Regions from separate parts of the Gilliamella sp. wkB195 genome, predicted to be linked through region 2. Evidence: riboswitches for the same ligand, from Rfam matches in the RefSeq annotation. Region 2 holds a riboswitch; each other region holds the start of a gene.
What was found. Region 2 has a riboswitch for thiamine pyrophosphate ahead of tenA (thiaminase II). Riboswitches for the same ligand answer to the same signal wherever they lie in the genome.
Positions count from the first base shown of each region.

Region 1: linked by a shared signal. The riboswitch ahead of thiM (hydroxyethylthiazole kinase) and the one ahead of tenA (thiaminase II) in region 2 are both predicted to bind thiamine pyrophosphate.
Region 3: linked by a shared signal. The riboswitch ahead of thiB (thiamine ABC transporter substrate binding subunit) and the one ahead of tenA (thiaminase II) in region 2 are both predicted to bind thiamine pyrophosphate.

Region 1 covers NZ_LZGP01000037.1:37,174-49,264, reverse strand. Annotated here, with positions in the region: gene A9G08_RS10110 (LysR family transcriptional regulator) at 1-200, opposite strand, end outside; gene A9G08_RS10105 (DMT family transporter) at 349-1,251, shown strand; partial or broken gene A9G08_RS11565 (tRNA uridine-5-carboxymethylaminomethyl(34) synthesis GTPase MnmE) at 1,537-1,710, shown strand; gene A9G08_RS10100 (MFS transporter) at 1,800-3,224, opposite strand; gene A9G08_RS10095 (M20 aminoacylase family protein) at 3,240-4,412, opposite strand; gene A9G08_RS10090 (heavy-metal-associated domain-containing protein) at 4,841-5,047, shown strand; gene thiD (bifunctional hydroxymethylpyrimidine kinase/phosphomethylpyrimidine kinase) at 5,244-6,056, opposite strand; gene thiE (thiamine phosphate synthase) at 6,068-6,709, opposite strand; gene thiM (hydroxyethylthiazole kinase) at 6,709-7,494, opposite strand; TPP riboswitch at 7,547-7,648, opposite strand; gene trkA (Trk system potassium transporter TrkA) at 7,703-9,064, opposite strand; gene trpS (tryptophan--tRNA ligase) at 9,179-10,174, opposite strand; gene A9G08_RS10060 (phosphoglycolate phosphatase) at 10,198-10,893, opposite strand; gene rpe (ribulose-phosphate 3-epimerase) at 10,886-11,563, opposite strand; gene A9G08_RS10050 (Dam family site-specific DNA-(adenine-N6)-methyltransferase) at 11,603-12,091, opposite strand, start outside.
Region 2 covers NZ_LZGP01000018.1:3,377-15,467, reverse strand. Annotated here, with positions in the region: gene pdxT (pyridoxal 5'-phosphate synthase glutaminase subunit PdxT) at 1-572, opposite strand, end outside; gene pdxS (pyridoxal 5'-phosphate synthase lyase subunit PdxS) at 572-1,456, opposite strand; gene A9G08_RS04945 (aminotransferase-like domain-containing protein) at 1,566-2,969, shown strand; gene A9G08_RS04940 (SemiSWEET family transporter) at 3,369-3,632, shown strand; gene A9G08_RS04935 (hypothetical protein) at 4,035-4,268, shown strand; gene A9G08_RS04930 (DUF1161 domain-containing protein) at 4,404-4,808, shown strand; TPP riboswitch at 4,845-4,933, shown strand; gene tenA (thiaminase II) at 4,985-5,629, shown strand; gene asnA (aspartate--ammonia ligase) at 5,676-6,668, opposite strand; gene A9G08_RS04915 (hypothetical protein) at 6,911-7,324, opposite strand; gene A9G08_RS04910 (hypothetical protein) at 8,393-9,745, shown strand; gene allD (ureidoglycolate dehydrogenase) at 9,912-10,961, opposite strand; gene A9G08_RS04900 (carbamate kinase) at 10,985-11,881, opposite strand; gene allE ((S)-ureidoglycine aminohydrolase) at 11,902-12,091, opposite strand, start outside.
Region 3 covers NZ_LZGP01000024.1:465-8,653, forward strand. Annotated here, with positions in the region: gene A9G08_RS06155 (hypothetical protein) at 1-1,052, shown strand, start outside; gene argS (arginine--tRNA ligase) at 1,462-3,195, opposite strand; TPP riboswitch at 3,713-3,821, shown strand; gene thiB (thiamine ABC transporter substrate binding subunit) at 3,862-4,860, shown strand; gene thiP (thiamine/thiamine pyrophosphate ABC transporter permease) at 4,875-6,455, shown strand; gene thiQ (thiamine ABC transporter ATP-binding protein ThiQ) at 6,433-7,134, shown strand; partial or broken gene A9G08_RS06180 (hypothetical protein) at 7,757-8,189, shown strand, end outside.

The DNA.
Region 1 (12,091 bases), on a different contig from region 2:
ATATACATTTGTCCTAATGTCGTTAGGGTGATCTTCCTACTGCTTCTATGCATCAAAAGACCGCCAATAGCTTCTTCTAATTGAGTTAGACGTCTGCTTATAGTTGGTGAAGGTATACAAAGTTTATGCGATGCCTTAACAATACTACCTTCTTTAATTACATTAATGAAAATGACCAAATCATCTAATGATAATTTCATTTTTGAAATTTAACCTTCTTTTTTTGTTTATTGTATTATAAATGGATTATTCATAAAATCAAAATCTATCAGTTATTGACCTACCTTAAGCAACGAGGACTAACTTGATATCATCAGATGCCTTTTTATGAATAAAATAGAGATTAAAATGAAAAAAAAAATTACAATTTTACTTGTTACACTATCAACCTTTTTTTGGGGAACTAATTTTAATGCAGGTTCAATAGTTGTCTCTTCCGTATCGCCACTTACAGCAGCTTCTGAACGTTTTATTATTGCAACATTAGCTATTTTTGTTTTTATGATCATTAAAGATAAAGGCAACATCAATGCATTTAAATTAAATTGGAAACCATTAATTTTACTTGGATTATGTGGCATTACAGGCTTCAATTTAGCCTTTTTTATCGGATTACAAACTACATCCGCTTTAAATGGTGCACTTATTATGGCTACATCGCCAGTGACAACCATATTAATATCATCAATTATAGAAAAACACCGTGTTTCATTGCCACAAACTGTAGGGATGTTGATCAGCTTGATTGGTGTAATTTTAGTGATAAGCCATGGTGATATAAATAATATACTTAAATTACATTTTACTCGTGGTGATTTGATTATTTTATTGGGAAATCTGGCTTGGGCAACCTACACTGTTGGATGTCGTAGATTTATATCCGATTCGACACCATTACAAACAACAGCTTTTACGATGTTATTTGGTACTATAGGAATAGTTGTATTTTCTTTTTATCAAAGTGACTTAATAAAAGAGATTGAAGAAATTTCAACATACAATCAAATTATTCTTATTTATATGGGACTTGTTGGTTCAGTATTAGCATATTTATTTTGGAATGTTGGGATAAAAGAACTCGGTGCAGCTAATACTTCATTGTTTTTCAATTTCGTACCTGTTTTTACTTTATTACTTGCTTTTATTATGGGCACAATACCCAATTTATTACAGTTAGCTGGAGCTCTTTTAGTTATAAGTGGAGTGATATATGCGACAGGATCTTATCAAATATTAAAGATGAATCGTTAAATAGTCTTAATATCACATACAATTCAATAATCATTATTTGACATAATTAGCCATAAGTTCGAGAGGTATTTTGTTTGAAGAATTTTTGAATAACATGTCATTTAATGTTTTGTGCAATGACGGTTAAGTAGATTTGTGATCGTTATGGCTATTCCCTCATTCAATTATTAGTACGAAAAGGATAAGCTATTACCCTATTATGTGATCATATCAAATAGGTAATGTGTTTTCTTGTAGCTCAGAATGAGACTTTTTGGCTTATTACTGACATTTATAAGTACTTAAAAAGCAGCAGAGCATTTAAATAATGGTAAATATCAGCTCACAACATTTCATGCTGGTGAACTATTAGAAGAACAACTTAGACTTGCGCAAGAGTCATTGAGTGAAATCACTGGCGAATTTACCTCCAATGATCTACTAGGGCGCATATTCAGCTCATTTTGCATTGGTAAATAAGCTGAACATAATGTTGGTTAGAAATATAGGGATATAAATAAAAAGTCATATCCCTATGAAGTGTTTTAAGAATTAAAAATTAACTTAAGCTATTTATTTTTGCCGGCATTATTTGGAACTAAAAATAAAATTGAAATAAAACATAACAGACAAAATCCGACATTAATCCATAATCCAATTGCTGCGCCAGTTGCTATACTTTGACCACTGGCAATAACTGCAGCATAAATTGATGCTGAAATGGCGACACCAAAAGCACCGCCTAATGAACTTGCCATTTTATATATTCCTGATGCAATACCAACTTTATCTTCAGGGGCGCTAGAAATTGCTGTGTCAATCGAAGGTGTCGCATAAAAACCTAAACCAAGACCAAATAAAATGTAGCCACCTAATACTGAAATAATATAAAGCATATCTGGTAAAAATGTCAGCGTCATCAATGCAATTCCGGAACCAGTAATTAACGGTCCCATTAACATTGGTTTTTTCGCACCTACCTTTTGTAAGATTTTTTCACCAACACGAATCATACATAAAACCGAAACTAAATAACCAATAGTTAATAATCCATTTTGGAAAGAGGTAAACCCTCGCCCCTGTTGGGTATAAGTGCTGGCCACAATTAACGTGCCTGCAACAGCATTTAGCATAAAGTTGGATAAGGTAGCACCACGGTAAGGGATATTTTTAAATAATGCAAAATCAATGAAAGCGCCACTCGCTTTACTTTTTTCAATAACAAAAAATAAAATCATAAAAACAAAACAAACGGTAGCCAACGATAATGTTGCTACACTAGTCCATCCAAAAGTAGAACCTTTGGTTATCACAAGATTTAATGAAACTAACGTAATAACAAAAACAAATAGCCCTACATAATCAAATTTTGGCAGACTCGAAGGATCTTCAATTTTGGTTTCAGGAGTTCCTTTCAACAAAAGCATACCTAATACAGCACAGATAATAGAGATTATAAAGATCCATTGCCAACCTAAATAAGTCGCTATTGCACCGCCAGCAAGCACACAAGTGCCCGAGCCGCCCCAAGATCCAATCGACCAAAAACTCAATGCACGCTGACGATCTTTACCTTGATAATAGGTTTTCACTAATGCTAAAGTCGATGGCATAATACAAGCTGCAGATAAGCCTTGAATAATGCGTCCAAAGGTAAATAATATTTCTCCTTGGGCGAAAATCAAACAAAGACAACCAATAATACTTAAAATAAAACCAAAGTAAGTAAAACGAACTCGTCCAAAGCGATCAGCTAAACCACCAGCAACCACAATAAAGCAGCCAGAGAAAAGTGCAGTCAAACTTACTGCTAAATTAAAAGAGGCTGGAGTGATACCAACAGTATGCTGAACAGCCGGTCCAACATTGACTATTGATTGAGCAAACAGCCAAAAAGTAATAACCCCTAATACAATGCCTAATGTTAACCGGTTATAACTTTTAAATTGCGCGGTACTAGAACTCTTTGAAGTTGACATATTTAAACCAGACATAGAAGCGATTTATCCTTATTTACTTAAATATGTTTCAGTTAATGCAACCCAATATGACGCAGCAGGAACAATACATTTATCATTAAAATCATAACCAGGATTATGAACACTACAAAATCCTGGTTCGTCTCCATTGCCGATAATCATATAACAACCATTTGGATTGCTCTCTAACATAAAAGCAAAATCTTCACTGCCCATAAAAGGATGGCAATTATCATGAACACGATCTTTACCGACTAATTTCCGAGCAACTTCTAATGCAAATTTTGTTGCATTAGCACCATTATGTAAAACAGGGCTACCATTGATATGTTCGATTTTAACTGAGGCGCCAAAACTTTCCGCCTGCGAAGTGGCAATTTCGGTAATACGCTTGAGCAATAAAGTCCGGGTATTATTATCTAATGCTCTGACGGTTAGCTTCATCAATGCATCGCTATTGACCACATTGGGGGCTTCGCCAGATTGAATACAACCAATCGTGATAACAGCTTTCTCAAAGGGTGAAACATTGCGGGAAACAATACTTTGTAAAGCAATGCCAATATAACAAGCAACAAGCGTCGCATCAATTCCTCGCTCAGGCATGGCTCCATGAGCACCTTTCCCATTGATGGTGATATGAATCGTATCGGATGAAGCCATAAGAGCACCGTTTTTAAAATAAAAATGGCCTTCCTTAAATCCGGGCATATTGTGAATACCGAAAATCACATCACAAGGAAATTGTTTAAATAAACCCTCATCGACCATCACTTTCCCACCATATAACAACTCTTCAGCTGGTTGAAAAATGACATGTAAAGTCCCATCAAAGTTGCGTGTTTCGGCAAGATATTTAGCTGCACATAGCAAAATAGTGGTATGCCCATCATGACCACAACCGTGGAATTTACCATGGCTAACACTGCTCCAAGGTTTACCCGAAGCTTCAACAATAGGTAATGCATCCATGTCAGCTCTAATACCTATTTTCTTATTACTAGCGCCATTTTTCAAAACACCAACGACGCCAGTTTTTGCTAGACCACGATGAACCTCATAGCCCCATTCAGATAGCTTATTTGCAACTAAATCACTGGTTTTTTTCTCTTCAAAACCTAACTCAGGATGTTTATGAATCTGATGTCGAATATCAACAAATTCTTGTTCTGTTTTTCTAATCGTTTCCATAATATGCTGCATTTTAGGCTCCTAATTAACCTGAATATCGTTTATGAGAAAAAATAAAAATGGAACTATACATCTAAGTTAAAATTATATTTAAAAACAAAAACTATCTTTATTATCAAAACCACATAGATGAATAAATATACAATCTAATTTTGTATAAGTCGATTATTTCTGTTATTCAATTTTTATTCTTGAAGGATAACCTTGCTTATTTTTCTTGGCACCATGGTTTATTTGAGTATAAAGGAGCAGAAACGCTCAATCATTACGTTTTATTAATAACAGATATAAATCTTATAAATTTTCACTATTCTGAGGTGTTTTTTTTGTAGGCTTATTGGCGTAATATAATCACTATACTTTATATGACAGACAAATTTATTTTAATTATAGATGTTCCAACGTTGCACTAGATGAATTATAGATAACAAAAGGGGATAATGATGAAATTAATCGTCGATAATATGAGTTGTCAACATTGTGTTAAAACCATTACTAAAGCAATTAATGATATTGATCCTAAAGCTAAAGTGACCGTTGATTTAGCGAAGCATGAGGTTGATATAGAAGGTGGTACTATCTCACAAGAAGCTGCAATTCAAGCCGTTAATCAAGCGGGGTTTGAGTTTGTGGGTATTTCGTATTAAGGCAATACTATTTACAATTTCTCATTTTAAACGATTAAGACAATCGCTTAAATACTAGATAATACAAATATCCAATAGCCTCTATTTGATTAGATAATGCACTAAAAAAGTTTTCATATACTTCATTGGCACGGATTGTCGATGAAGTATATAGCTGTTGAAAATAGCGTTTGCCGAAAATACTACATTTAGCTTTCTAGCCTTTTCCTGCGGTGTCCCACCATTGATAAAAATGGTGAGTAGGTCCAATTCCTTTACCAATTTTCAAATTATCTGCATTTTCAATGGCACCTTGTAGGTATTTTTTTGCTTGTTTAACGGCTTCTTCTAACTCATATTTTGGTAGTAATGCTGAAATAGCTGCCGATAATGTGCAACCTGTACCATGAGTGTTTTTAGTTTGGATACGTGGTGATGCCATTCTGATGATCTTTGTTGGCGTGATTAAATAATCCGGACTTTCTTGACTTGGCAAATGTCCCCCTTTCATTAATACTGCCTGACAGCCTAATTTGAGTAGCTCATAACCCTGTTGTTGCATTTCATCTTCGTTTTGTGCCTCATGACAATCAAGTAATGCTGCTGCTTCTGGAAGGTTAGGGGTGATGATGGTGGCTAATGGTAATAGCAATTCTCGAATAGCGGTAATGGCATCATTTCTCAATAAAGGATGCCCCCCTTTGGCTATCATTACCGTATCAAGAACAATATTGGCAATAGGATTATTGCTTAATAGATGATTAACCGTGGTTACAATCTCTTTATTCATCAGCATACCGATTTTAACGCTATCAATATGGATATCTTGATAAAGTGTGTTAAATTGAGCCTTAACAAATTCGGGTGGCACTTGGTATATGCTATTAACACCTTGTGTACTTTGTGCGGTTAAAGCAGTAATGACTGACATCCCATAAGCGCCAAGCGCTGAAAAGGCCTTTAAATCGGCCTGAATACCTGCACCGCCACTAGGATCGCTACCCGCTATAGTTAATGAAACTGTTGTCATGGTTTAATTTCCTATCTTGCTTGTCTTATTTTTCTAATCAAATCAGATGTGGCCTTAGCAATATCTCCTTGCCCGCAAATTGCGGATACAACGGCAATACCTTCAATGCCAGTTTGAATCACTTCAGTTAAATTGTTTACACCGATACCACCGATCGCAACGGCAGGGCATTGTTTTGCTTTAACAAGTTCAGTCAATTGGGCGATGCCTATTGCTTCTGCTGCATCTTTTTTGGTGGGGGTTGGATAGATAGGGCCAATACCTAGATAATCGACTAGTTGCCAAGGAACGCGCTCAAGTTGCGAATAATTAGAGACTGAAAGCCCTATCCATTTATCTTCTCCAATTAATCGTCGTGCAACTTCGACAGGTAGATCGCTTTGTCCAACATGAACACCATCGGCATCGACAGCTAAAGCTATATCAATATGATCATTAATCAATAGTGGAACTTGAGTGTCGATTAATACTTCTTTTAAAGCTTGGGCGGCTTTATACCAATTTCTACCTGAATATTCTTGTTCTGAACGTAATTGAACGGCAGTAACACCATTTTCAACTGCAAACTTAGTGGTATTAACCATACCATTTATGCCATCACAAAGTACTGGGTCAAGTACTAAATAGAGTGTTAAATCAAGTTGCTTCTTCATCAAAAATCCTTATTTGTGGTGAAAAGAGAAAGTTGGTCAATAATTGACATAGCAAAAGTACCTAGCCCTTGCTGTTTATTAGCGAGTTCACCCGCTTTTTTCATCATAAAGCAGGCTGAAGCAGTAGCCTTTAAATGATCTTCAGAACTTGCAATCAATGCTGCCACAATCGCAGATAATGAACAACCAGTACCAGTTACTTGTGTTAGCGCGATATCACCCCCAACAATGCTATAAACCTGCTCACCATCTGTGACATAATCGGTCTCACCTGTTATTGCAACAATGGTTTGATATTTCTTGGCTAATAGCATTGCCGCATCTAATGCAGAATCAGTAGAATCCAGCCCATCAGGCCCTTTTGATGATGATTGTTGACCACTTAATGCTAGAATTTCTGAAGCATTTCCTCGAATAACTGTCGGTTTAAATGTTAATAATTGCTTAGCAATTTCAGTACGATATTTCAATGCTGCTCCAACTGCGACAGGATCTAATACCCAAGGAGTTTGATTAGCTTTTGCGGCGGCTAGTAACATGCTTTTAGCGCTGTGACTATTGATCGTGCCAATATTAATTAACAAACCATTTGCAATGGCAACAAAGTCCTCAACTTCTTGCTCAGCTACCACCATCGCTGGTGAAGCCCCAATCGCCAAAAGAACGTTAGCAGTGTAATTTTGTACCACATCATTGGTAATACAATGGATTAAAGGTCGCTTCTGATGAACTTGCCCAATAAAAGGAATGGCATCCTGATTTGAAAATAATTTAATGACCGACATATTCTTTCCTTATCTAATAAATAATATTAAGGGAAGAATGTGTCAAAAGCGGTAATTAAGACAGAGACTTCCCTACGCTGGCATGATCCAGATCAGGTTCAACGGGTAAATTCTCAGTTTTTTGCTCTAACAAAAAACACCCCGAGTCTAAATAACAAATTTGGATAAAATTGAATCTATTATGAACTGAGTTTAAAAATTAAACAAGTTATTGTAATAATCTTTCTATATCACTAATGGCTCGTCTATCCGGTAAGAAAATTATTAAATGATCGCCATCTTCAATCATTAAATCCGTATTTACTATAATTACATCTTCACCACGAACCACGGCACCAATCGTAGCACCTGAAGGTAATTTTAAACTGTTAATATTTTTACCGACTAATTTTGAATTTTCCGCTTCACCACGAGCAACTACTTCGACAATTTCCGATTCACCTTGGCGTAATGAGACAACTTTAACTACACCCGTTTGCCTAACATGGCTTAGTAGTTCTGAAATAGTGGCATGTTGTGGTGAAATCGCGATATCAATAACACTATCGTTAATCAATTCTAAGTAGGCTTGTCGCTGGATAAGAACGATGACTTTTTTTGCCCCCATTCTTTTTGCCAGCATAGATGACATAATATTGGCTTCATCATCGCTAGTGACCGCCACAAACAGATCGGTTAACTCGACTTGCTCTTGTGATAATAATTCTTGGTCTGATGATTCACCATGTAACACGGTGGTATTAACTAACTGCTCAGCTATTAATTCAGCTTTTTCTGCATTACGTTCAATCAACTTAACTTGATAATCATTCTCTAAACGTTTAGCTAAAGCAATGGCAACGCCACCACCACCGCTAATAATAATACGTTTATAAGGTTTTTCTAGCCGTTGTAGTTCACTGGTTACAGCTTTAATGTTAAGAGGAGGGGTAATAAAATAAACCATGTCTCCAGCTTCAATTAAAGTCGAACCTATTGGGCGAATAAAACGATTTTGACGATAAATAGCAACAACACGCGCTTCGACATGTGGTAAATGCTCTTTAAGTTCGGATAGTTCGCTCCCCACTAACGCACCACCGTAATAAGCGGTTACAGCAACCAAACAGACACGATTATCATAAAACGAAGCAAACTGTAGAGCACCAGGATATTGAACTAATTGGCTAATATGATTTGTAATTAAGTTTTCAGGAGCAATAATATGATCGATGTTGATACAATCTTTATTGAAGAATGGGTATCTTTCATCGTTATATTCAGGAGCACGGATTCTAGCAACTTTTTGTGGAATATTAAACATCACATGCCCAATCTGACAAGCCATCATATTTACTTCATCAGAATTGGTAACGGCAACTAACATATCGGCTGATTCCGCGCCAGCACTCTCTAATACTTGTGGGTAAGATGATTTACCGCAAATGACTTGTAAATCAAAACGCTCTTGCAAAGATTGCAATTTATCATGATCTTCATCAACGACAGTCACATCGTTCTGCTTTTCAGTTACTAAATATTCAGCAAGTGCACTACCAGTTTGGCCTGCACCAAGAATGATAATTTTCATAATAAACCTATTATAATCAAAAGGCCTCAACCTAACTCATTATTAGAACAATAGAGCTCATATCAATTAAAGCCGTTTGATATTGTTTAGTAATAATCGCAATCTTATTTTAGATTATACAAAACCGATTGCATCATAAACCTTCTTCAACGTAGGCTCTGCTTTAGCGCGAGCTTTTTGTGCTCCTTCTTGCATAATTGAAAGAAGATAATTTTCATCATCTCGATATTGATGATATTTTGCTTGTAAACCGGTTAACATCTCGATAACTTGATTCGCCACCTCGGTTTTTAGATGACCATACATTTTGCCTTCAAACTCTTTTTCAAGTTCAGCAATCGGCTTACCTGTAATACCTGTCAAAATATCTAACAGATTTGAAACACCGGCTTTGTTTTTTGAATCATAACGTACAACAGGTGGTTCGTCTGAATCGGTCATTGCCCGTTTAATCTTCTTCTCGACATCTTTCGGATTCTCAAGTAAACCAATAACATTGTTACGATTCTCATCTGATTTAGACATCTTTTTGGTTGGATCTTGTAAAGACATCACACGAGCACCTACTTTAGAAATAAACGGCTCAGGAACAGTAAAAATATCGCCATAAAGTGCATTAAAACGCATAGCGATATCACGTGATAACTCGAGATGTTGTTTCTGGTCATCACCTACAGGAACTAAATTAGCTTGATATAACAAAATATCAGCAGCCATTAATACTGGATAATCAAATAGCCCGGCGTTAATATTTTCAGAGTGACGAGATGACTTATCTTTAAACTGCGTCATACGGCTCAGTTCACCAAAATAAGTATAACAGTTCAACGCCCAACCTAATTCAGCGTGAGCTGGTACTTGTGATTGAACAAAAATAGTACTTTTTTGTGGATCGATACCACAGGCCAAATAAAGCGCTAACGTATCAAGTGTTGCTTTTCGCAACTTATTAGGATCTTGACGGACCGTGATCGCATGTTGATTGACAATACAATAAACGCAATCATATTCATTTTGCAAAGACACCCAATTCTTCAAAGCCCCTAAATAGTTGCCTAATGTTAGTTCTCCTGATGGCTGAGCGCCACTAAATACAATTGGTTTACTCATAATTTATTCCTAATTTATACTCATTATTTTTTTGCATCAGCCTTTGGCTGAGGTAATAAGGTTAAAATATCTTTAAAATCATCAAATAAAAAATCAGGCTTGCTAGATGCAATCGACACCCCATAATTATAACCATAACTTAATGCTACAGTCGGGCAATTAGCATTTTTAGCAGCAGTAATATCATTCTTTGAATCACCAACAAACAGCAACTGATCACTAAACAATCCAAAGGTTGCCATGACTTGATAAAGTGGGGCAGGGTGTGGTTTCAACTTAATCACATCACCACCACCAAGTACCAATGAAAAGTATTCTTTAATACCTAATGACGTCAATAAAGCAGGTAAAAATTGTGCAGGTTTATTGGTAACTAAAGCTAAGGGATAATGATTTTCATAAAGCGTTTTTAAGGTTTCTTTAACATGCGGGAATAGCGTTGTTTGCTCATCCATAACCTTATCATAATGATGATTAAACAACTGTTTCGCTTTATTGAAATCCTCTTTAGACGGATTGCGACCAATCACGTTGAATACGCGTTCGAGCATGACATCAATGCCATTACCGACCATGTTTTTTACTTGCTCATTAGTAACGGTGGGTAACTCCAAATCTGCTAACATCTTTTGTGCAGCTAAGGCAAGGCCAGGCACACTATCGACTAAAGTTCCATCTAAATCGAAAGCAATAGCTTGAATATCATTTAACTTAGCCATGGTTAACACCTTCTAATTCTTTACGCATTGCATCAATTACGGCTTTATAATCCGGTTGACCAAATATTGCCGAACCAGCAACAAACATATCAGCACCCGCTCTGGCAATTTCAGCGATATTATCAACTTTAACACCACCATCAATTTCTAAACGAATCTTTCTGTCAGACTCAATAATGCGCTGTTTAACTTGTTGCAATTTTTTTAGAGTACTTGGTATAAATGATTGTCCACCAAAACCTGGATTAACGCTCATTAATAAAATAATGTCGACTTTATCCATCACATAATCCAAATAATCTAACGGCGTTGCAGGATTAAGTACAATTCCTGCACTGCAACCATGATCTTTAATTAATTGCAAAGAACGGTCAAGGTGAATAGTAGCTTCAGGGTGAATAGAGATATTAGTTGCGCCAGCTTTGGCAAATGAGGTAATTAAATCTTCAACCGGCGAAACCATCAAATGAACATCAATCGGAGCCTTAATACCATAATCACGAAGAGCCTTACAAAACATACTACCCATCGTCAAATTTGGTACAAAATGGTTATCCATTACATCAAAATGGACAACATCGGCACCAGCGTCTAATACTTTCTGCGTATCTTCTCCAAGACGAGCAAAATCAGCGGATAATATTGATGGTGCAATAATAAACTCTTTCATAACATACCTCTACTAATAAAACCTTATACATAAAATAGGTTATTTTTGGTACAAGGCTAATATTTCATCAATTTTTTTGCGTCCTTCGCCAGCACAGCTAATTGAGCGTCGCATTTCTGCACGGTAAAGATGGCGCGCTTTACTATATAACGTTCTGGTATACTCTGTATCGTGATTTGATAGTAGTACAGGAATATTTTTTTTATAAGCAATTTTTTCTGCTAATTGTGACAATCGCTTATGTTCTTCAAAACCAAAATTATTGGAATAATAAGCCGTAAAACCGATAGATTCATTTGGAGAAAGATAAGGCGGATCACAATAAATGACAGAATTGCGTTTTGCCATTTTCATTGCTTCATGATAAGGAGTACAGATAAACTCAGCTTTTTGTGCTTTTTGAGCAAAATAGTAGAGCTCCTTCTCAGGAAAATAGATAGTTTTGTAACGTCCAAAAGGTACATTAAAAAGCCCGCTATTATTATAGCGACATAAACCGTTATAACAGTGGCGATTCAAATAGACAAA
Region 2 (12,091 bases):
TCAATAAAATAGCGCATTATGCGGTTATCGGTCGTTAGTTCGGGATGGAATGAGCAGACTAAAATATTATCTTGCTCTGCCATTACGCAATGATTATCAATAAAAGCAAGTTGTGTGACTTGCTTGCCCGCCTTAGCAATATAGGGCGCTCGGATAAAAACAGCTGGAACTTGCTTGCCAATAGGTGCAATATCTAACATCGTCTCAAAGCTAGCAATTTGCCGACCAAATCCATTACGTTCAACCACAATATCCATCAAACCCAGTTGTTCAACTTCGCTATGGCTTGTTTCATTACCGCAAAGCACCAAACCCGCGCAGGTACCAAAGATCCCTTTACCTTGCTTGGCAAACTCTTGGATTGGTTCAAATAAGCCATTTTGCCGAATTAAACGACTTATTGCTGTTGATTCACCACCCGGAATAATTAAACCATCAACTTGACTCAATTGCTCGGGCTTTTTTACTGCAATTGGGATGACTAAATCAATAGTTGCAAGCATATTTAAATGTTCAGTCACTGCGCCTTGTAAATTAAGCACACCAATGGTTTTACTTGCTTTTGAGCTCATTACCAACCTCGCTCCTGCATTCTTTCAGATTCGCTTAATTTACTAATTTCGATACCTTTCATCGCTCCACCTAATCCTTTTGAAAGTTCAGCTAATCTTGGATAATCGTCAAAATATGTTGTTGCTTGAACGATTGCTTTAGCGAATTTTTCCGGATTTTGCGATTTAAAAATACCTGAACCAACAAACACACCATCGGCACCAAGTTGCATCATCAATGCAGCATCAGCAGGCGTAGCAATGCCACCAGCAGCAAAATTAACAACCGGTAGTTTACCCAGTTGTTTGATTTGTAATATCAACTCATAAGGTGCACCAATCTCTTTAGCAAATGTCATCAACTCATCTTTTGATTTACCAACAACTAAACGAATTTGTTCATTCACTCGACGTATATGCCTTACTGCTTCTACAATATTACCTGTTCCTGGTTCACCTTTGGTGCGTAGCATCGAAGCACCTTCACCAATTCGACGCAGTGCTTCGCCTAAGTCACGACAACCACAAACAAAAGGTACGGTAAATTCATCTTTCAATAAATGATATTGTTCATCCGCTGGTGTCAGCACTTCGCTTTCATCAATATAATCTACGCCCATGGACTCTAAAATGCGTGCCTCAACGATATGACCGATTCGCGCTTTTGCCATAACAGGTATGGTAACTGCTTTCATCACTTCTTCAACGATTGTTGGATCAGCCATTCGTGCTACGCCTCCAGCAGCGCGTATATCAGAGGGAACACGTTCTAAAGCCATTACAGCCACTGCACCTGCTTGCTCAGCAATTTTTGCTTGTTCGGCATTAACTACATCCATAATCACACCGCCTTTTTGCATCTGTGCCATGCCACGTTTTACTGTTTGTGTACCTGTTTTCATGATTACTCCTAATTAAATAAAGTATTATTCAAAATAAAATTGCTACAATAAACAGCCAATTGGACTATAATTAACCCATCCAATTATGCATAAATCAAAAAACTGATAGACGATGTGGAATAAACAAAAATTAGCGGCTTTTGACGGAGCACTATTTAAAAAAGTGATCCAGTTGATTGAAAATTACATTGAACAAGGGGTATTAATAGCGGGTGAGAGATTACCATCAGAGCGAGAGTTGGCTAAAAATCTGCACGTTAACCGCTCCACTATTGTCCATGCGCTAGATATCTTAACTGAACGTAATGTATTGGTTCGTAAGCAGGGTAGTGGAACCTTTATTAATGATCAAAAATGGGGGCTTCAAGCTTACTCCACCATTAACTGGCGACTGCCAGCCCATTTCTATCAAAATCGCAAAAGTGTATATCAACAAAAAGTATTTCAGACTCGTCAGCAAATGGCGAACATCTGTGATTTGGCTAATGGTGATTTACCAACTCATATGATGCCCAAATTAATGTTACCCAATATCACCTCTCATGAAATGGTTGCTTATGAAAAGCAAAGCGACATATTGCAATTGGGTCTACCTACACTCAAAGTGCAGATCGCCAATTATATGTTGAACCAATTTGGTATGATGGTTGATACCGATCAAATTTTAATAACCTCAGGAACGCAGCAATCCCTCTTTTTAATTACTCAAGGATTATTAAAACCTGGCGATGCAATAGGCATTGAATCACCTTCATATTTCTATTCATTACCACTATTTCAAGCAGCAGGCTTGCGGTTATATGGTATTGAGTGTGATGCTGAAGGGATAACCTTAGAGAGTTTACAAAAAGTCAGTTTAGAACGGCAAATTAAATGGTTATTTCTAAATCCAATATTTCAAAATCCAACGGGATGTGTGATGAGTAATCATCGAAAAAAACAGATATTGGCATTTTGTCGAAAGCAGTGTATTGGTATTGTTGAGGATGATGCTTATAGTGGGTTAGCTTTTGATCAAAAGAGTCATATCGACCCGATAAAAAAATATGATACCAGTAATCAAGTTATCTATTTAGGATCATTATCCAAATATATTGGTCGCAATATACGTATTGGTTGGATGATTGCACCGAAAGAAATTATCGAAAAACTAGCCAATATAAGGCATCACATTGACTCGGGATTAAGTATATTACCGCAACTTTTAGCTGAAGAATATTTGACTCATCACTACCAATCCCATCAAGAATGGTTACGCCAGCAATTAAAACAGAAGGCTAACCAACTAATAGATTGGCTTGATGACTATTTTAAAGGTGACATCAATTACCAGATACCCACAGGCGGTTTTCATCTATATGCCCATTTGCCCGTTAGCAGTCAGGCACAAGAGTTGGCTATTTTAAATCAATTACTAGCAAAGCATATAATAGTGTCACAAGGCACTGACTTTGGGGATCGAGTTGGCGCTATACGTTTAAGTTATGGTCATTTTGCAAAAGATTTGATGAGATAAAGCGAACTAAGTTTTTATTGATTGTTCTAACAGGTATTTGGCGTTAATAAATAGATCATAACTGCCTAGACAAACAAGGTAGGGTTAATCGGTAAACTTCAAATCTCATTATTGGATTGAATCTCAGCTAAATAATCACAAAACTATCAAAAAATCGCGGTTTTTATGCCTTATTAGCTATATTATATGATATAACAATTTGCGTTTGATATAAGGCATTCGTAGCAATAACATTTATTATTAAAAACCATATCCGATTACTTAAAATAGATTCACATAAAAAATCTTATCATTTTATTTACAAAATATTATCTGAAACCACGGTACACCAATATTTAACTCACTTGCTATATATGTTAGATTATTTGCTCCTTTCATATATAAGCAGGTAGGCTGATTTTGAATCTTTCTCCAAAAGCTTTTCACTATTTGGGTGTTATCGCAACACTTGCATCATTAGGAATGTACGTATCGTATATCCCACAAATTATCGACAATCTTCATGGATTTAAAGCTAATCCAACTCAACCTTTAGCGGCAGCAATTAACTGCTCATTATGGGTCTGTTATGGCTTATTACGACAAAAAAAGGATTGGCCAATTGCAATAGCTAATTTTCCAGGGGTATTATTTGGTTTAACCGCGTTTATTACTGCTTTATAAATTCTTGTTTTAACTCCCTTATATTTTCTTTATACAGCATAATATATGCTGTATTTTTTTATAATCACAATTCTTATGAAATAGGCTAGATAATTGTTACTCAAAAATTGAGAAATCAGAGAAGATTAAAAATTAACCTTGCATATAACTTATTAATTATTATATTGTTATGGAGTTATCAACAGGTTTGTTAAATACTTATCAAATAATAAAGTGAATAATTTAATCGATTAATCTAATTTATCGATTTACTATTGTTATCTAATAGTGATTAGACTATAGTAAAAGTCAGCCTATTTTTTAGGCTGGATTCATCTTCAAAATCTATCAGAATGTTATTTATACAAAGATTAACTAAATTTGATGATTAACAAATGAGTTTTATAAAATAAGGAAATCACCATGGCTGATATTAATCTTTCCGATGATTTGATAAAAGATTTTATCTACTCAATGTACCGTAAAGAGGTATTATTAAATTTAAAAGGTGTGGTTTTGACTGAAGAAGATCGCAAACAACTCCACGCAAAAAGAGACTTTGTAAATCAATTATCTGAAGCCGAATTATCCGATATTCGCTCATGGGTTCTAGATAAATTAAAATTACTTGAAAACCAACACCAAGAGCAGAATTAACTAAAAAATCTATACTAAGCTAGCTTTTTCAAATCTATTGATAAAATTTATTTGCAGCGTTATTCAAAACGATATGGACAGTTTAAACAATCGTTTTATAATGCATCAGTTACTCGATAATCTTAAGGAAAGATCATGAAAAAGTTAGCAGTAGTGTTATTATTAGGTCTCCCAGTTATTGCATCTGCGTCCAATTGTGACGAAATTAGTGCAAATATCGCCGAAAAAATTAAAAATAACGGTGTTAATGAAAATAGCTTCCAATTAAAACTTGTTCCTCAAGATGAACAAAATATTGAAGGTAAAATCGTTGGATCATGTGATCGAGGTAAACAAAGCATTGTTTATATTCGTACACCATCATCAAAATCAGTTAAAGATGAGCCTGAAACACCTGTTGAAATCACACCACAACCCGTCGAGTGCTACAGCCCTAGTAACGCTCCAGTTCAAACGCCAGCTTCGGCACCAGTAGAAAAAGTTCAAACTCCAGAGCCGACTTCTACAGAATCTCAGGAAACTGAACAAAAAGCAGAATAAACGGAAATTTAAGTAACCATTTTATAAATTTTATAATTTGTTTAACCGGGGTGCTATAGGCTGAGATTATACCCGTTGAACCTGATTCGGTTAATACCGACGAAGGGAGTTTAAAACACGTCTATTATAGAAATCTGTTTAACTCCTTATAGCGAATTTGTCAAAAAGGAGTCATTATGCCATCATTTAACTCACTGATTGAATCAAGCGAGTGGAAACACTATATTCAACATGATTTTGTTCAACAATTAGGAAAAGGCACATTACACTTAACCTGTTTTCAATACTACCTGAAACAAGATTATCTTTTTTTAATCAACTTTTCCCGAGCTTGGGGACTTGCAGTATATAAAAGTCACGACATTGCTCAAATTCGTCAATCATTAGAGAGTTTAAAAATCATTGTTGAAGTTGAACTCGATCTGCATATTGAATATTGCAAAAAATGGCACATATCTGAATATGAACTAAGCACATTAAAGGAAGCCAAAGCCAATAGCGATTATACACGTTATGTGCTTGATATAGGATTACAAGGCGATATATTAGATATACACATAGCGATGGCGCCCTGTTTAATTGGGTATGGCATGATTGCCAATTGGATTCAAGGTTGGGACGAAAACAACCCATATCGCTCTTGGATTGAGATGTATGCTAGTAAGGAGTTTCAACAAGCAGTACAAAAAGAAATTGCTTGGATAGAAGGACAATTACTTAATATTAGTGAAAACCGATTTAAACAATTAAGCCAAATATTTAAGCAAGCGACGCAATTGGAAATAAATTTTTGGCAAATGGCATTGGATAAAAGTGACTAGTAAATAGCATGCTTTACCATTTTAGATAAAACATGCTGAGCATGAATTATAAAAGTTGTTGATAGTTTTGCTTGGTTACATCATCCCAAACACTTGCTTGGACTTGCCCAATATGATGTTGTTGTAAAAGCAACATAGTTAGTCGAGATTGTCCAATCCCGCCACCAATTGTCTGTAAAAAATCACCATTAGCTAATGCCTTATGCCAAGCATATTGGAGACGATCTTCATTATTGGTTAATTTTAATTGACGCTTTAACGTCTCAGGATCGACGCGAATACCCATTGACGAAATTTCAAAACCACTATTTAAAACTGGATTCCAAACTAAAATATCACCATTTAATCCTTTAGACCCCATCTCATTATCGCTACTCCAATCATCATAATCAGGGGCGCGCACATCGTGTTTTTCTTTATTTGACAAATCACCGCCAATACCGATTAAAAATACTGCGCCTAACTCCTTAGTAATCGCGTTTTCGCGCTCTTTTGGTGACAAATTAGGATAACGTTTTAATAACTGCTCACTATCCATAAAAGTGATCGACTCTGGTAAAAAACAAGAAAGATGATATTTTTCTGAAACCACTTTTTCTGTAGCCTTAATAGCACTATAAATCTTCTCTACCGTCTGTTTTAAATAAGCTAGATTCCGATCTTCAGGACGAATCACTTTTTCCCAATCCCATTGATCGACATAAACAGAGTGAATAGGGGAGAGCTTATCTTCATCAGGGCGAAGTGCTTTCATATTGGTATAAATACCTTCACCAACTGGAAAATTATGTTGGCTCAAGATTTTACGTTTCCATTTAGCGAGTGAATGAACCACTTCAAATTGTGCATCAGGAATACTCTTAATATTAACCTGAACCGCCTTCTCAGTCCCAGATAAATTATCCTGAACACCATCACCAATTTGACTCAAAAGTGGGGCTTGAACTTCAATTAGTGATAAATTATTAGCTAATTGCTCAGCAAAAAATTGTTTAACAAAATTGATCCGTTGTTGCTGCTCTTTAAATGATATCGTCATGTCTCATCTCAAAAAGTGAATGGGTTAGTGACGATAAATTAAACTAGAAAACAGAAATATGCAAGTTAGAACATATACGGACTTTTTATAAAGCGCTAAGCACTATAATTAAATTCACAGATTCCCGATATGGGCAAGGACTGCATCACACATTAAACGTAAAAAATGAAATTAAATTACCCAATAATACAATATATTAGGTAATTATGTTTCATCATATAGGTAAAAGATAATTGAGTTAATTATTGATTAAAATAGGTGGAAACAATATGGGTTAAATTTGGCTTTTGCCATTTTGCGATGAACACAAAATTAGGTACTATAAATGGATACCTTTTGTTTTCAGCCAAAGTAAATTCAAGTTTGCTGGTAATCCAGCCTTTTTTGAACTTGAAATTTGAAATTGACGTCACCGGGATTCGAATAACATCATTCGTTAAATCTCCAGCGAGAGTTAAGCCAATTAAAATAATTTCATCGGACTTAAAATAAATAAGGTAGTGTTTAATATCAAAAGCGGCTGCGCCCTGAAAAAGTGCAAATCTCCAAAGTTTTGGGTGGATAGAACCATAAATTACTGATGAGCTATTAAAATCAGGTAATTCAAGTTTTTCAAATAAGGCTTTTATTTTTTCTAGCTTTAACCCATCATTCATGTTAATACTCCCTTGCGTTGAAAATTTACTCTTAATTAACACATTGTTTTTATTAAAAATCGAAGATTTTAATAAGTTGAGGGGATTGATTATAAAACTATTAAAAACTAATTAAAATAGAAATGTAGTAAGAGATCATAACTATCATATAGAAAAAATTCAGACTTACGAATGGATGAAATATGATCAGATAAGTTATTGCATAAAATCCTTTCGTAAAGGGAGAGGATATGTATTTAAAAATTAAATAGTCGAAGAAATCGTAATAAGCGATTGAGCGGCTTAGCGACGTTTGAATTACCCGCGGGTTTATTTTTGAGGTTTCTATCGCAAAAAAAGTTGAGGAGCGGGGTTTTTGGGGTTCTAAATTTTGTTTTGCAATGTTGCCTAAAATAAATAATTCCGTTCTAAATATGGCACTCTTTAGTTATCGTGTTTTTCCATCAAAAAAGTTGAGGAGCGGGGTTTTTGAGGTTCTCAATTTCACTTAAAAAATTATTAAAATATCAAAATCACTAAATTTCTAATTTAAAGCCCTAAAATAAAATTTTCGAGGATCAATCGCTCTAATTTTAAAGATTTGTAATCACAATATCTCTAATTAAAACAGCAGTTAAATAATTATAAACTAGAACCATTTTAGAACCTCTTTACGAAAGTTAACGCAAGTGAGTGAAAAAAAGTGTTGCATCGTGTTTTTCCAATCACTATACTTTTTACACGGTTTTAGCTAATGGGCTAAAATTTGACAGAAACGTGTAAAATTGCAAATTAATCAAAAAATTACTTGACAGGGTAGTCCAAAATGCATTATAATTTTCAACAGGCAACAGGCAACAGGCAACCTGGCCAACCTATCTTTTAAATTCGTCTAAGTCCAGCTCTCAGCTTAAATTTTTCACTGAAACTTGTTTTTCCACGCAATCAAGTGAAATTCCGCGAATTTTCGCGCGATCGCTCCCGCGATCCTCCTCTCGATCTTTTTTCCGATCGTTTTCCGGATCCTCTTTCAGATCCTGTTTTCGATCCTTCAGCTTTTCCAAATTATCCCGGCAGATTGTTTTTTTCGTGGCTCTTTTCCTTCCTTTTTCTGGTCACGCATTGACATCACAGACAACTAGGAATGCGATACAGGGTAGTGCACCGTATCTGACTTTCGACGGTGGTCGTACACGTGCGGTTGATGCTAACGGTCTGCTTGGGATTACGCTATCTAACGGAATTAAATATACACCTTCAACCAATACTTCATCTTCTTCAGCACCAATCGCCTTGCCGGCTGCGGGTCAGAGTTTTGCTGATATTCGTATGTTCGTTCCTACTGATACAAATTCAGTCGATTTAAGTACTCTTATCGGTCCACCTAATAATTATTGGGGTGATGATGATGGAGATTCTGGCGTTAGTGCTACTGGTCGTTTAAGTTTATCTATCGTTGATAAAAACAATCAAGCTGTATCACGTAGTACTGTGCCAGAGATTTGTAAGGCACCTTATCGCGTTACATTATCCAGTACTGGTGGTACATTATCCACACGTTATGGGGTTCCTAATAGTCGAGCTTTCAATGAAAGTAGTGTGACTTATTTCTTGAATCCTAAAGCTACGCCGGTGGTTTGTTTTGCCAGACCTAGTCTGAGTTTAGGTTCATATCCATATTCTGGTCTTTCCAGGATATGGGACCAAAATAATGGTTTTCTTCCTCAATCAACTGACCCATCACGCTATGCTTCAAACTTTCCTACTACTGGTGCTAATGGATTGTACTTTGATTTACTTATTGGCGGGGGTAATCAGGCGTTGTCTTGGTCTCCTGTTTCTCAGGGGGAGATCACAGTCACAATGTCTAATTCTACTTCTACAAGTGTACGCGTTACTTTAACTGGTCCTTTCGCTACCGAATCCCAGCATGATTCAGCCAATCCTGGTCGTATTTCTATACCTACTTTGCCTCAGACCTTCGAGTTGGTCGGTCAAGACAGTCAAGGTAATCCTGTTGTTAAATATGGTTTTACTATAAAGCGGTGGTTCGTCAACCGAGGTTATGGTGATCGGAGTTATGATTCTATGAGATCTTGGTGTAGAAGTCTTGGTTACGGTATGCCTATGGTAAGGGATTTAACAAATGCATCTTGTCCTAATAGCGTTTCAGAAACGCTCTGTCACAACTCCGTTGGAGCTAGACCTCGCTCACGTGATAATTATTACCAGCGTTATATTGGTGCCGGTTTTTTCACTGAGTGGGGTGATATGACCCGTTATTACGCTGGCTTCAACAAATCGTACTTCTGGACTAGCGATGAGTATGGTAGTGGTGGTCGTTTTCCTTATTTTTTTGTTGTAAGAATAACTGATGGCAGAGTGGCTAGGATGACCACAGATAGCTATTACTCACACGCCTCTGGGCTTTGCATAAGGTAAGAACGAAAGAATTAAAATAGATAGCTGACTAGAAAAGTCAAAGTGGTTGAGCTATAAAAAAGCGATTTTGTGGCTTAGCGACGTTTAAATTACCCGCCTAGGCGGGTATTTTTGTGGTGTTTTATCTCAAAAAAAGTTGAGGAGCGGGGTTTTTGAAACCTTGATATTATTCGGCAAATTTATTTTTATGATCATAACGATTGTAATGAATATCATCACTAATTAAATAATTATAGATATCATCAACTATCTCTATGCCATTTTTTAAGTAATCGGCTTCACGTTTTTTGCTTCTTTCGCCTGGAAAGAAGATTTCACTATTGCCTTTGGCTGGTTTGGTTTGTTTTAGTTGGTCAAGCATAGCTGACATGGTTTGTTTAAAGATTTCGAGTCCAACAAAGTATTGTGGGTTGATCACAATATGCAGATGACCAAGGTTGCGCCCTTGGGATAGATCCGCATACATTGATGAAACGTTTTTACCAAATGGTAAGCCAAGTAATATGCCTGAAAGTACATCGACCATCATCATTAGTCCATAACCCTTGGCATCGGCTATTGGTAGTAGGGCGTTTACTTTGTGGGGATCGGTTGTTGGTTCACCATGTTCATCAACCGCCCATGTTGGGGGAATGGAGGCGCCTTTTGATCTGGCGTATAAGACTTTTCCCCAAGCTTGGACAGTGGTTGCCATGTCAAATGAGACAATCCTTTCGTCGTTCGTTGGTGCTGCAAATGCGATTGGGTTGGTTCCAAAAAATTCTTCTGCGCCACCATAAGGAACCGCCATTGGGTCAGATTGGCACATGGATATGGCGACTAAGTTTTGTTTAGCTGCCATTTCGGTAAAGTAACAAAGCGAGCCACTATGTGACATTCGACGAATTCCGACTACGGCAACGCCATTTTTCTTCGCCATTTCTATGGCTTTGTCCATACCAACTTTAGCGGCAACTAATCCGCATCCGTTATCAAAATCTAATATTGCTGATGATGGACCGGTTTCTTTATAGGTGACATTGGGGGAGTGAGTCATGCCTCCTTTTGCAATGCGTTCAGCATAATATTCAACTCGTACGGCGCCATGCGAGTGGATGCCTCGTGCATCAGCAAATGCAAGCGTATCGGCAGCAATATCGGCGTGCTCTTGAGTTAATCCAGCTTTATGTAGTTTTTTGGCAATTAAGTTGTGTAGTGTTTGTCTGTCTAGTCTCATTTTATCACTCCTATCTATAGTCGCTATTTGGTGATGATAGTGCCTTTTGTTTGTGCTAATAGCGATTCGATATCTGTTAAGTTGCCAATATAGGCGGTATTGCCAGTTTGTTCGACAAATTCAATAACGGATTTGATTTTTGGTCCCATAGCACCATCATCGATTGCCATTGGTTGTATTCGTTTGGTATCAACCTTGCCTAGAGCGGTTTGCTCAGGTGTGCCCCAGTTTTCATAAACGGCGTCAGTATCGGTTAATATCATTAAGTGGTCAGCCTTTAGTTCGATTGCCAGTTGGGCAGCGCTATGATCTTTGTCGATAACCGCCTCGATACCTTTATAACCCGATTTATCTTTTATTACGGGAATTCCGCCCCCACCATTGCAGATGACGATGGTATCTTGGTTAATTAGCTCTTTGATGGTATTAAGTTCGATAATTTTTTTCGGTTTTGGGGATGCAACAACGCGTCTTAGGTATTTGCCATCTTGTTTAAATTGCCAACCATATTGGACTTGTAGTTTTTGTTGTTCTTCAGGTTGATATACCGGACCTATAAATTTGGTTGGATCTTTGAATGATGGGTCGTTGCTGTCTACTTCGACTTGTGTTAATACGCAGGTAACTTGGTTGACATATTGCTGTAAGCTTCGCTGTATCATATACCCTAACATGCCTTGTGTTTGAGCAACAAGGACATCAAGCGGGTAGGCGGGTACGCTTGGGTAGCTGGCATTTTGTAGAGCAAGTAATCCAACTTGTGGTCCATTGCCGTGAACAATAACAAGTCGATATTTATTGGCTAATTTGGCAATAAATTGGGTCGTGCTGTTGATGTTTTGGTATTGGTTGTCAATAGAGAGTAATTCATTTCGTTTTGAAATCGCATTACCACCTAATGCAATAACTATTAGTTCCATACGGTGTCCTTTATTTTTGTTTAGATGTCCACATCCCGATGACAATCTTTTGAGTAGATATAACTCAGTGGTTGTTGGCCAACAGAGTAACACGCTTGTAGCGCATAGGCTCCCATAAAGATGTAGTCGTCTTTTTTAACCGGTATCCACTGGTTATCAAGTAGGTACATACCTTCACCACTAAGTAAGTAGGCGCCGTGTTCTTGTACA
Region 3 (8,189 bases), on a different contig from region 2:
GTATGTTGGTCCCTACTAATACTAATTCAGTCGCTTTAAGTTCTCTTATCGGTCCGCCTTATAACTATTGGGGGGATGAAGATGGTGATTCTGGCATTACTGCTACAGGTTCTTTAAGTTTATCTATCGTCGATAAATATGGTCAATCTGTATCACGTAGTACAGTGCCAACAATTTGTAAGGCACCTTATAAGTTTACCTTATCAAGTACTAACGGCACATTATCTACACGTTATGGCGTTCCCAATCGTAGTGATTTCAGTGCAAGTAGTGTAACTTATTACATCAACCCTAACGTTACACCGATGGTTTGTTTTGCCAGACCTAATTCAGGTGGTTATGCTGGCCCAGCTTTGATATGGGACCCTACTAAGGGTTTTCTCACTCAGTCAAATGAGCCATCCTCTTACGGTCAAAACTTTCCTACTACTGGTGCTAATGGATTGTATTTTGATTTACTTATTAGTGGCAGTAGTCAGGCGTTGTCTTGGCCTCCAATATCTCAGGGTGGTATCACAGTTAAAATGACTAATTCTACAGCTACAAGCGTTCGTGTTACTTTAACTGGTCCTTCCGCTACTAGATTCCAGATTAATTCAGACAATCCTAGTCGTATTTCCAAACCTTCTTTGCCTCAGACCTTCGAGTTGGTCGGTCGTGATGGTCAAGGTAATCCAGTTGTTAAATATGGTTTTACTTTGAAGCAGTGGTTCGTCCACCGTGTTTCTTGGAATGGCAATTATTCTCCTGCCTTATCTTGGTGTAATGGTATCGGTTATCGAATGCCTCGCGTAAAGGATTTAACCAATGCAGTTCGTAAAGATTTAGTTGTACCTAGTGCCACTCCTTCCTCATTTGGTAATAGTTTTATGCGTCATATAGGTTCGGGTTTTTTCACTGAGTGGGGTTATAATACCGTTGGCACCGCCTTCGAACTTTTTTTCTGGACTAGTGACTCCATTGGTCGTGACCAGGTTATCGTGGGTACGCAGCGTGGTAATGTGGTGAGGCAGAGCCTCTTAGGCAGCGACGGACTTTGTGCCTATCCTTAGTTTTTATTTCTTCGTCCTTAATCCTTAGGGCGGGGGGCATAAAAAATAGTGTTGAGTCATTAAAAGTAAGCTAAGAGTCAACGTCGTTTAGCCATAAAAAGCGAGTTTGTGGCTTAGCGACGTTTGAATTACCCGCCTCGGCGGGTTTATTTTTGCATTTTTTTATCTCAAAAAAAGTTGAGGAGCGGTTTTTTTGGGGTTCTAAATCCTACTTTTTAATATTGTTTTATATGAATAATCCAGCTTTAAGCTGTGGCGTTTAGTTGTGTTTTTATATCAAAAAGTTGAGGATTTTTTGGGATGAATTTGGTTTTATAAAACTCCCCTCAATTTTAAATGCTGAAATTTTTAAGATGTTTTTAAGTGGCGATATACCACCGATATTGAACAATATCGGTGGCTGGTTTTGTTACATTTTTTCAACCGTTTTAATTCCAAGCATATCTAAACCGGTTTTAAGGGTTTTTGCTGTTAAAGATGCCAGTTTTAGACGGCTATGTTTCAAGTCTTCATTTTCGGCTGCCAAAATTGGGCAGTGCTCATAGAAGCTAGAAAATAGGGTGGCGATATCATACAAATAGGCGCACAGCACATGCGGTGTGCCTTCTGCAGCAACGGTTGAAACGGTTTCATCAAATTGAATTAATCGAATTGCTAATGTTCGCTCTTTGTCCGTGCCTAAATTGATATTACCAGTTAAGCTATCTTCGTTGATATTTGATTTTCTAAACACCGACAGTACGCGTGTATAGGCATATTGTAGATAAGGTGCAGTATTGCCTTCAAATGACAACATGTTATCCCAATCAAAAACATAATCGGTGGTACGATTTTTGGATAGGTCGGCATATTTCACTGCGCCAATCGCTACTGCATCAATCACTTTGGCAAGTTCTGTTGGAGAAAGATCGGGATTTTTACTTTTAATTAGTGCTTCTGCACGCTCTGTTGCTTCGTCAAGCAGGTCGTTTAATTTTACGGTATCACCTGAGCGAGTTTTAAACGGCTTGCCGTCTTTACCTAACATCATTCCAAACATGTGGTGTTCAAGTTTTAAGGATTCTGGTACATATTTCGCTTTATGTACGATATCCCAAACTTGTTCTAGATGTTGGTGTTGACGTGAATCGGTATAATATAAAATACGTTCAGCATGAAGTGTTTCGTAACGATATTTTACACAGGCAATGTCGGTTGTTGCATAAAGATAGCCACCATCACGTTTTTGGATAATAACACCCATTGGTTCGCCTTCTTTATTTTTATATTCATCTAGAAATACGACGATGGCACCGTCACTTTCAACCGCTAATTTTTTCTGTTTTAGATCGGCAACAATGCCTGGTAGCATACTGTTATAGATGCTTTCGCCCATTGTATCTTCAACCGATAAGGTGACATTAAGGCGTTTATATGTGGCAATGTTTTGTGTCATGGTGATATCCACCAGTTTTCGCCACATTTCACGGCAATATTGGTCACCACCTTGAAGTTTTACGACATAATTACGGGCTTTTTCGGCAAAGGCTTCGTCTTCGTCGTAATGTTTTTTAGCTGCGCGATAGAACGATTCTAAATCTGAAAGTTCCATGTCGTTGGCATGTTCGTTTTCCATTTTTTCAAGATAGGCGATTAACATCCCAAATTGGGTTCCCCAATCACCAACATGGTTGGCACGGATAACATTATGACCAAGAAAGCTTAATACTCGGACACTAGCATCACCAATAATGGTTGAGCGTAAATGGCCGACGTGCATCTCTTTTGCTACGTTTGGTGCAGAGTAATCAACCACAATAGTTTGTGGTTTGGCTGGTAAAGTAATATTCAGTTTATCACTATTTAGCGCGACTTCGTTTTGTTCAGCAATCCAACTATCTTTTAAAAAGATATTAATAAAACCAGGACCGGCGATCTCGATTTTATCGGCAATATCATCAATATCAAGATGTTGTAAAACTTTTTCAGCTAATGCTCGTGGTGGCATTCCCAATTTTTTAGCGGTAGACATGATACCATTTGCTTGGTAGTCACCAAATTGGGCTTTAGCTGATTGCTTGATTAAAGCGTCGCAGTTTTTATCAGCACCCGCCATAATCATTGCTTGAGAAACACGTTGTGTTAATAGTTGTTGAATATTCACACTGAACCTAATCGTTTAAAATAAAATGCCCAATATAATACTGATAAATTGATAAATTGTCACTGTGGGATTAGTTAAGGACAAGTAAATAGCTGATTCTTTTATAAACGAAAATTTTTTTATTTAGATGTAATCTATCAACTCAATTATAAAATAGATAAAAAAATAAAGAGAAAACAGGTGCCGAAATTTATTTAACTACCTGATTATCAATATCCTTTTGCTCTTTTCAACTTCGGTGTTTGCTCAAGGTCATCTGCAAGAAATAAGATTCACAATTGACAAAATACTATGATAATCATGGTGAAAATATCCTTTTGAATGAATATGCAAAACTCACTCACTCCTTAAATAAGCAAGAAATCGATTTTCTGATTACAAATGGGGCTAAGCGGAAATTTTATAAAGCTATCAGTTTGATCAAGCGCAGTTACTCTCTTCCAAAATCATAGATAAGTTTGCAGGCAACCGTTGAAGGTAACTATTTACAATTATACCTTCACCCTCTAAACTAATGTCGTTCTCAACGGGGTGCCCTAGTGGGCTGAGAGTGTCAGATTGATTGACATAACTCGTCGAACCTGAACTGGATAATGCCAGCGGAGGGATTTGAGTTATTATATCTGCTCAAACCTTTTGTCTTTTACCTATTTCTTTGGAGGCAAAATGTTTTGTAAAAACTTTTTACTACCTGTTATTTTTCTATTTTCACTTTTTAGCCCATTAGCCAATGCAGAACTGCCCACTTTGACGGTTTATAGCTATAATTCATTTATGTCACAATGGGGACCCGGTGAGGCAATCAAAAAAGGGTTTGAAGCCCAATGCAATTGCCAACTTGAGGTTGTGACATTAGGTGATGGTGTGTCGGTTTTAAATCGTATTCGCCTTGAAGGCGATAAAACGAATGCGGATGTTATTTTAGGGTTAGATAACAACCTATTAGAGCAAGCCAAACAAGCGAATATTCTTATTCCTCATCAAATCGCTAAACCCGACAATCTCAACACCAATTGGTGGGATGATAGTTTTATGCCTTATGATTTTGGTTATTTTGCTTTTATCTACAATAATAACAAAGTCAAAAATCCACCTCATTCTTTACATGAACTGGTTGAAAATAAAGCCGGTTTGAAAATCATCTACCAAGATCCAAGAACCAGTACACCAGGACTCGGTTTACTATTTTGGGTAAAAAAAGTTTATGGTGATAAAGCAGCAGAAGCGTGGCAACAAATCGCTAAAAACACGGTGACAGTCACCAAAGGTTGGAGCGAAGCTTATGGTATGTTTTTAAAAGGCGAAGCGGATTTTGTACTTAGTTACAGTACATCGCCAGTGGCACATATCATTAATGAAAACGAGCATCACTACGAAGCAGCTATTTTTGATGAAGGACACTATCGTCAAGTTGAAGTCGCCGGAATTATTAAATACAGTCAAGAAATTGACCTAGCGCGCCAATTTTTACGTTATTTGCTGACACCTGAAGTCCAACACCAATTTGCTGAGAAAAATGTGATGTATCCGATTATCAAAACGGATCTACCTAATGCCTTTGCGCAAATTAATTCGGTCAATAAATCGTTAGAATTTGAGCCAGCAGAGATTGAAAAACATCAAAAAGCTTGGATTCGAGAATGGCAATCGGCAATTAGTCAATAGATCCCGTATCGTCAATGTTAAAATTTAAATCGTTATTACCCGGAATAAGTGCTGCGAGCTTAATACTCATCATTTTAAGCTCGGCACTTATTGCTATTTGGCGATTTGCCTTGGAGTCAGGAAATTTGACGATTTATCTTGATAGTTATGTACTTCATATTGTTTGGATCACTTTTTATCAAGCTTTGTTATCGACAATACTTTCGCTGGCATCAGCAATATTAATGGCTAAGGCGCTCTCCTTTATTGATTTTAAAGGTAAAAAGTTACTGATAAAAATAATGCCAATTACCTTTATTTTACCCGCTTTAGTGGTTGTGACAGGGTTGTTGTCGGTATATGGGCAACAAGGTTTACTGGCTTACATTTGCCAAGTACTGCATATCCCATTTTCATTTCCTATTTATGGCTTGCAAGGTATTTTGTTGGCTCATGTTTTTTTGAATTTTCCTTATGCTTGTGTGCTCTTTTACAAAACATTAAACAGTGTTGCTATAGAACAAAGACAGTTAGCGGCACAACTTAATTTTTCAACATTTACCTATTTTAAATTACTTGAATGGCCGTTACTTCGTAGACAAATATTGCCTATGGCAGCACTTATTTTTATGCTCTGTTTTTCGAGTTTTGCCATAGTGCTTGCATTGGGTGGTGGTCCAAAATACACCACGTTGGAAGTGGCTATTTATCAAGCGGTGCGAGACTTTGATCTATTACAAGCCGCATTGCTATCTTGCGTGCAGTTGGTTTGCTGTATTGTTTTTATCAGCTTGATGCAGAAAATAAATAGAAATGATAGAAAGCTGAGTGTTAAATTTAGTCACTCCAACTATCAATTACCGATAACCAATTGGCTAAAAATGATTAGCATGATCATTATCGTAATAGGGGGATTATTTATCCTGTCTCCGATGATTACCATACTTTTTCAAGGTTTCTATTTTTTCCAAATCTCATTACTCACATCGATGTTGCAACAAGCCTTACTCTATTCAATCCTTATTGCTATAGGTTCCGCTATGATAGCGATGTTACTTGGGTTACTTTTGCTATGGACCAATTGCCGACTATTGATTAACCAACAACGTCAATTAAGTAATCGGCTTATGCTGGTTGCCTCACTGATATTAGCCATACCAAACATGGTATTAGCATCGGGATTGTTTTTATTGTTATTTGGTTATAGTCATCACACTGTTTTTATCTGCTTATTAATTATGGTTTGTAATGGGTTAATGGCGCTACCTTTCATCCTTAAAAATTTAGCTACGCCGATGTATGATATTACTGCACGCTATTGGCAATTAACCCAAACCCTTAATATCAATGGATTAACGCATTTTTATTTGGTCGATTTTAAGGGGTTAAAAAGCCTTATGTTGATGAGTTTTGCCCTTGCTGCCATATTGTCATTGGGCGATTTTGGGGTAATAGCTCTGTTTGGCGGGCAGTCGGTGACCACGTTACCTTATTATTTATATCAACAGATATCGCATTATCATTATCAAGAAAGTATCGTGACAGCGGCGATATTATTACTTTTATCTTTTAGTTTATTGGTTGTGATGGATTATGATCGAACTTCAAAAAATTGAATATCAATATGACAACTTCAACATGCACTTTACGCTAAATATTGCTGCTAAAGAGCGGGTTGTTATTGTCGGACCAAGTGGCGCGGGCAAAAGTACATTACTTAGCTTGATTGCGGGGTTCATCTTTCCTAAATCAGGACAAATCATTTTAAATAACCAAAATGTCACAACAACGTTACCCGGTAAACGCCCTGTATCGATGCTATTTCAACAAAATAACTTATTTAGCCATCTAACGGTTGAACAAAATATTGCTTTAGGCATTAAGCCGACATTAAAACTGAGTCGAGCTGAACAAACGACTATTAATGATATACTGGTTCGTGTAGGGCTGGAAGGCTTTAACCATCGCTATCCCGAACAGCTATCGGGTGGCCAACGGCAACGCGTGGCTTTGGCTCGCTGTCTTATACAACATCGTCCTATATTATTATTAGATGAGCCATTTTCTGCTCTTGACCAAGCTCTTCGCTTTGAAATGTTGGCATTGGTGAATCAGGTTTGTAGTGAATTTAATCTGACCTTAATGATGGTATCGCATTATCTGGATGAGTCACTTAGCCATTTTTCCCGCTGTGTGGTTATTGAAAATGGAAACGTCATATTTAATGCAGAACCAAAACAGCTAGCTGAAAATCAAGAGATAGCTAAATTGTTAGGGATAAGTTATTATTCATAATTAGAATTCTCCGTAAAAAAAAGTTGAGGAGCCGGGTTTTTGAGGTTTTAAATTTCACTTAAAACTTTTAAATGATCATAACCACTATTTTAAATACTAAAATAATTTTTTTAGGATGAATAACAGTGATTCTAAAGATTTGTAATGATGATAATCTTTAATTAAAACAGCGTTTAATCAATTATCATCTAGATCCTTTTTAGATCCTATTTACAAAAGTTAACGTAAATGAGTGAAAAAAAGTGTTGCATCGTGTTTTTCCAATCACTATACTTTTTACACGGTTTTAGCTACTAGGCTAAAATTTAGCAGAAAAATATAAAATTGTAAATTAATCAAAAAATTACTTGACAGGATTGTCGCATATGTTCTATAATTTTCAACAGGCAACAGGCAACAGGCAACTTGGCCAACCTATGTTTTAAATTCGTCTAAGTCCAGCACCCAGTTTAAATTTTTCACTGAAGCTTATTTTTCTACTCAATCAAGTGAAATTCTGCGAATTTTCGCGCGGTCGCTTCCGCGATCCTCTTCTCGATCCTTTTTCCGATCGTTTTCCGGATCCTCTTTCAGATCCTGTTTTCGATCCTTTTCCGAATTATCCCGTCAGATTGTTTTTTTCGTGGCTATTTTCCTTTCTTTTTCCAGCCATGCATTGACATCACAGACAACTAGGAATGCGATACAGGGTAGTGTACCTTATCTGACTTTCGACGGTGGTCGTACTCGTGCAGTTGATGCTAACGGTCTGCTTGGGATTACACTATCTAACGGAACTAATTACACGCCTTCTACCAATTTATCATCTACAACCCCAATCGTCTTGCCGGTTGAGGGGCAGAGTTTTGCTGATATTCGTATGTTCGTTCCTACTGATACTAATTCAGTCGATTTAAGTACTCTTATCGGTCCTCCTAATAATTATTGGGGGGATGATGATGGTGATTCAGACGTTACTGCTACAGGTTCTTTAAGTTTATCTATCGTCGATAAAAACGGTCAAACGGTATCACGTAATTCCGTGTTAACAATTTGTAACGCACCTTATAGGATTA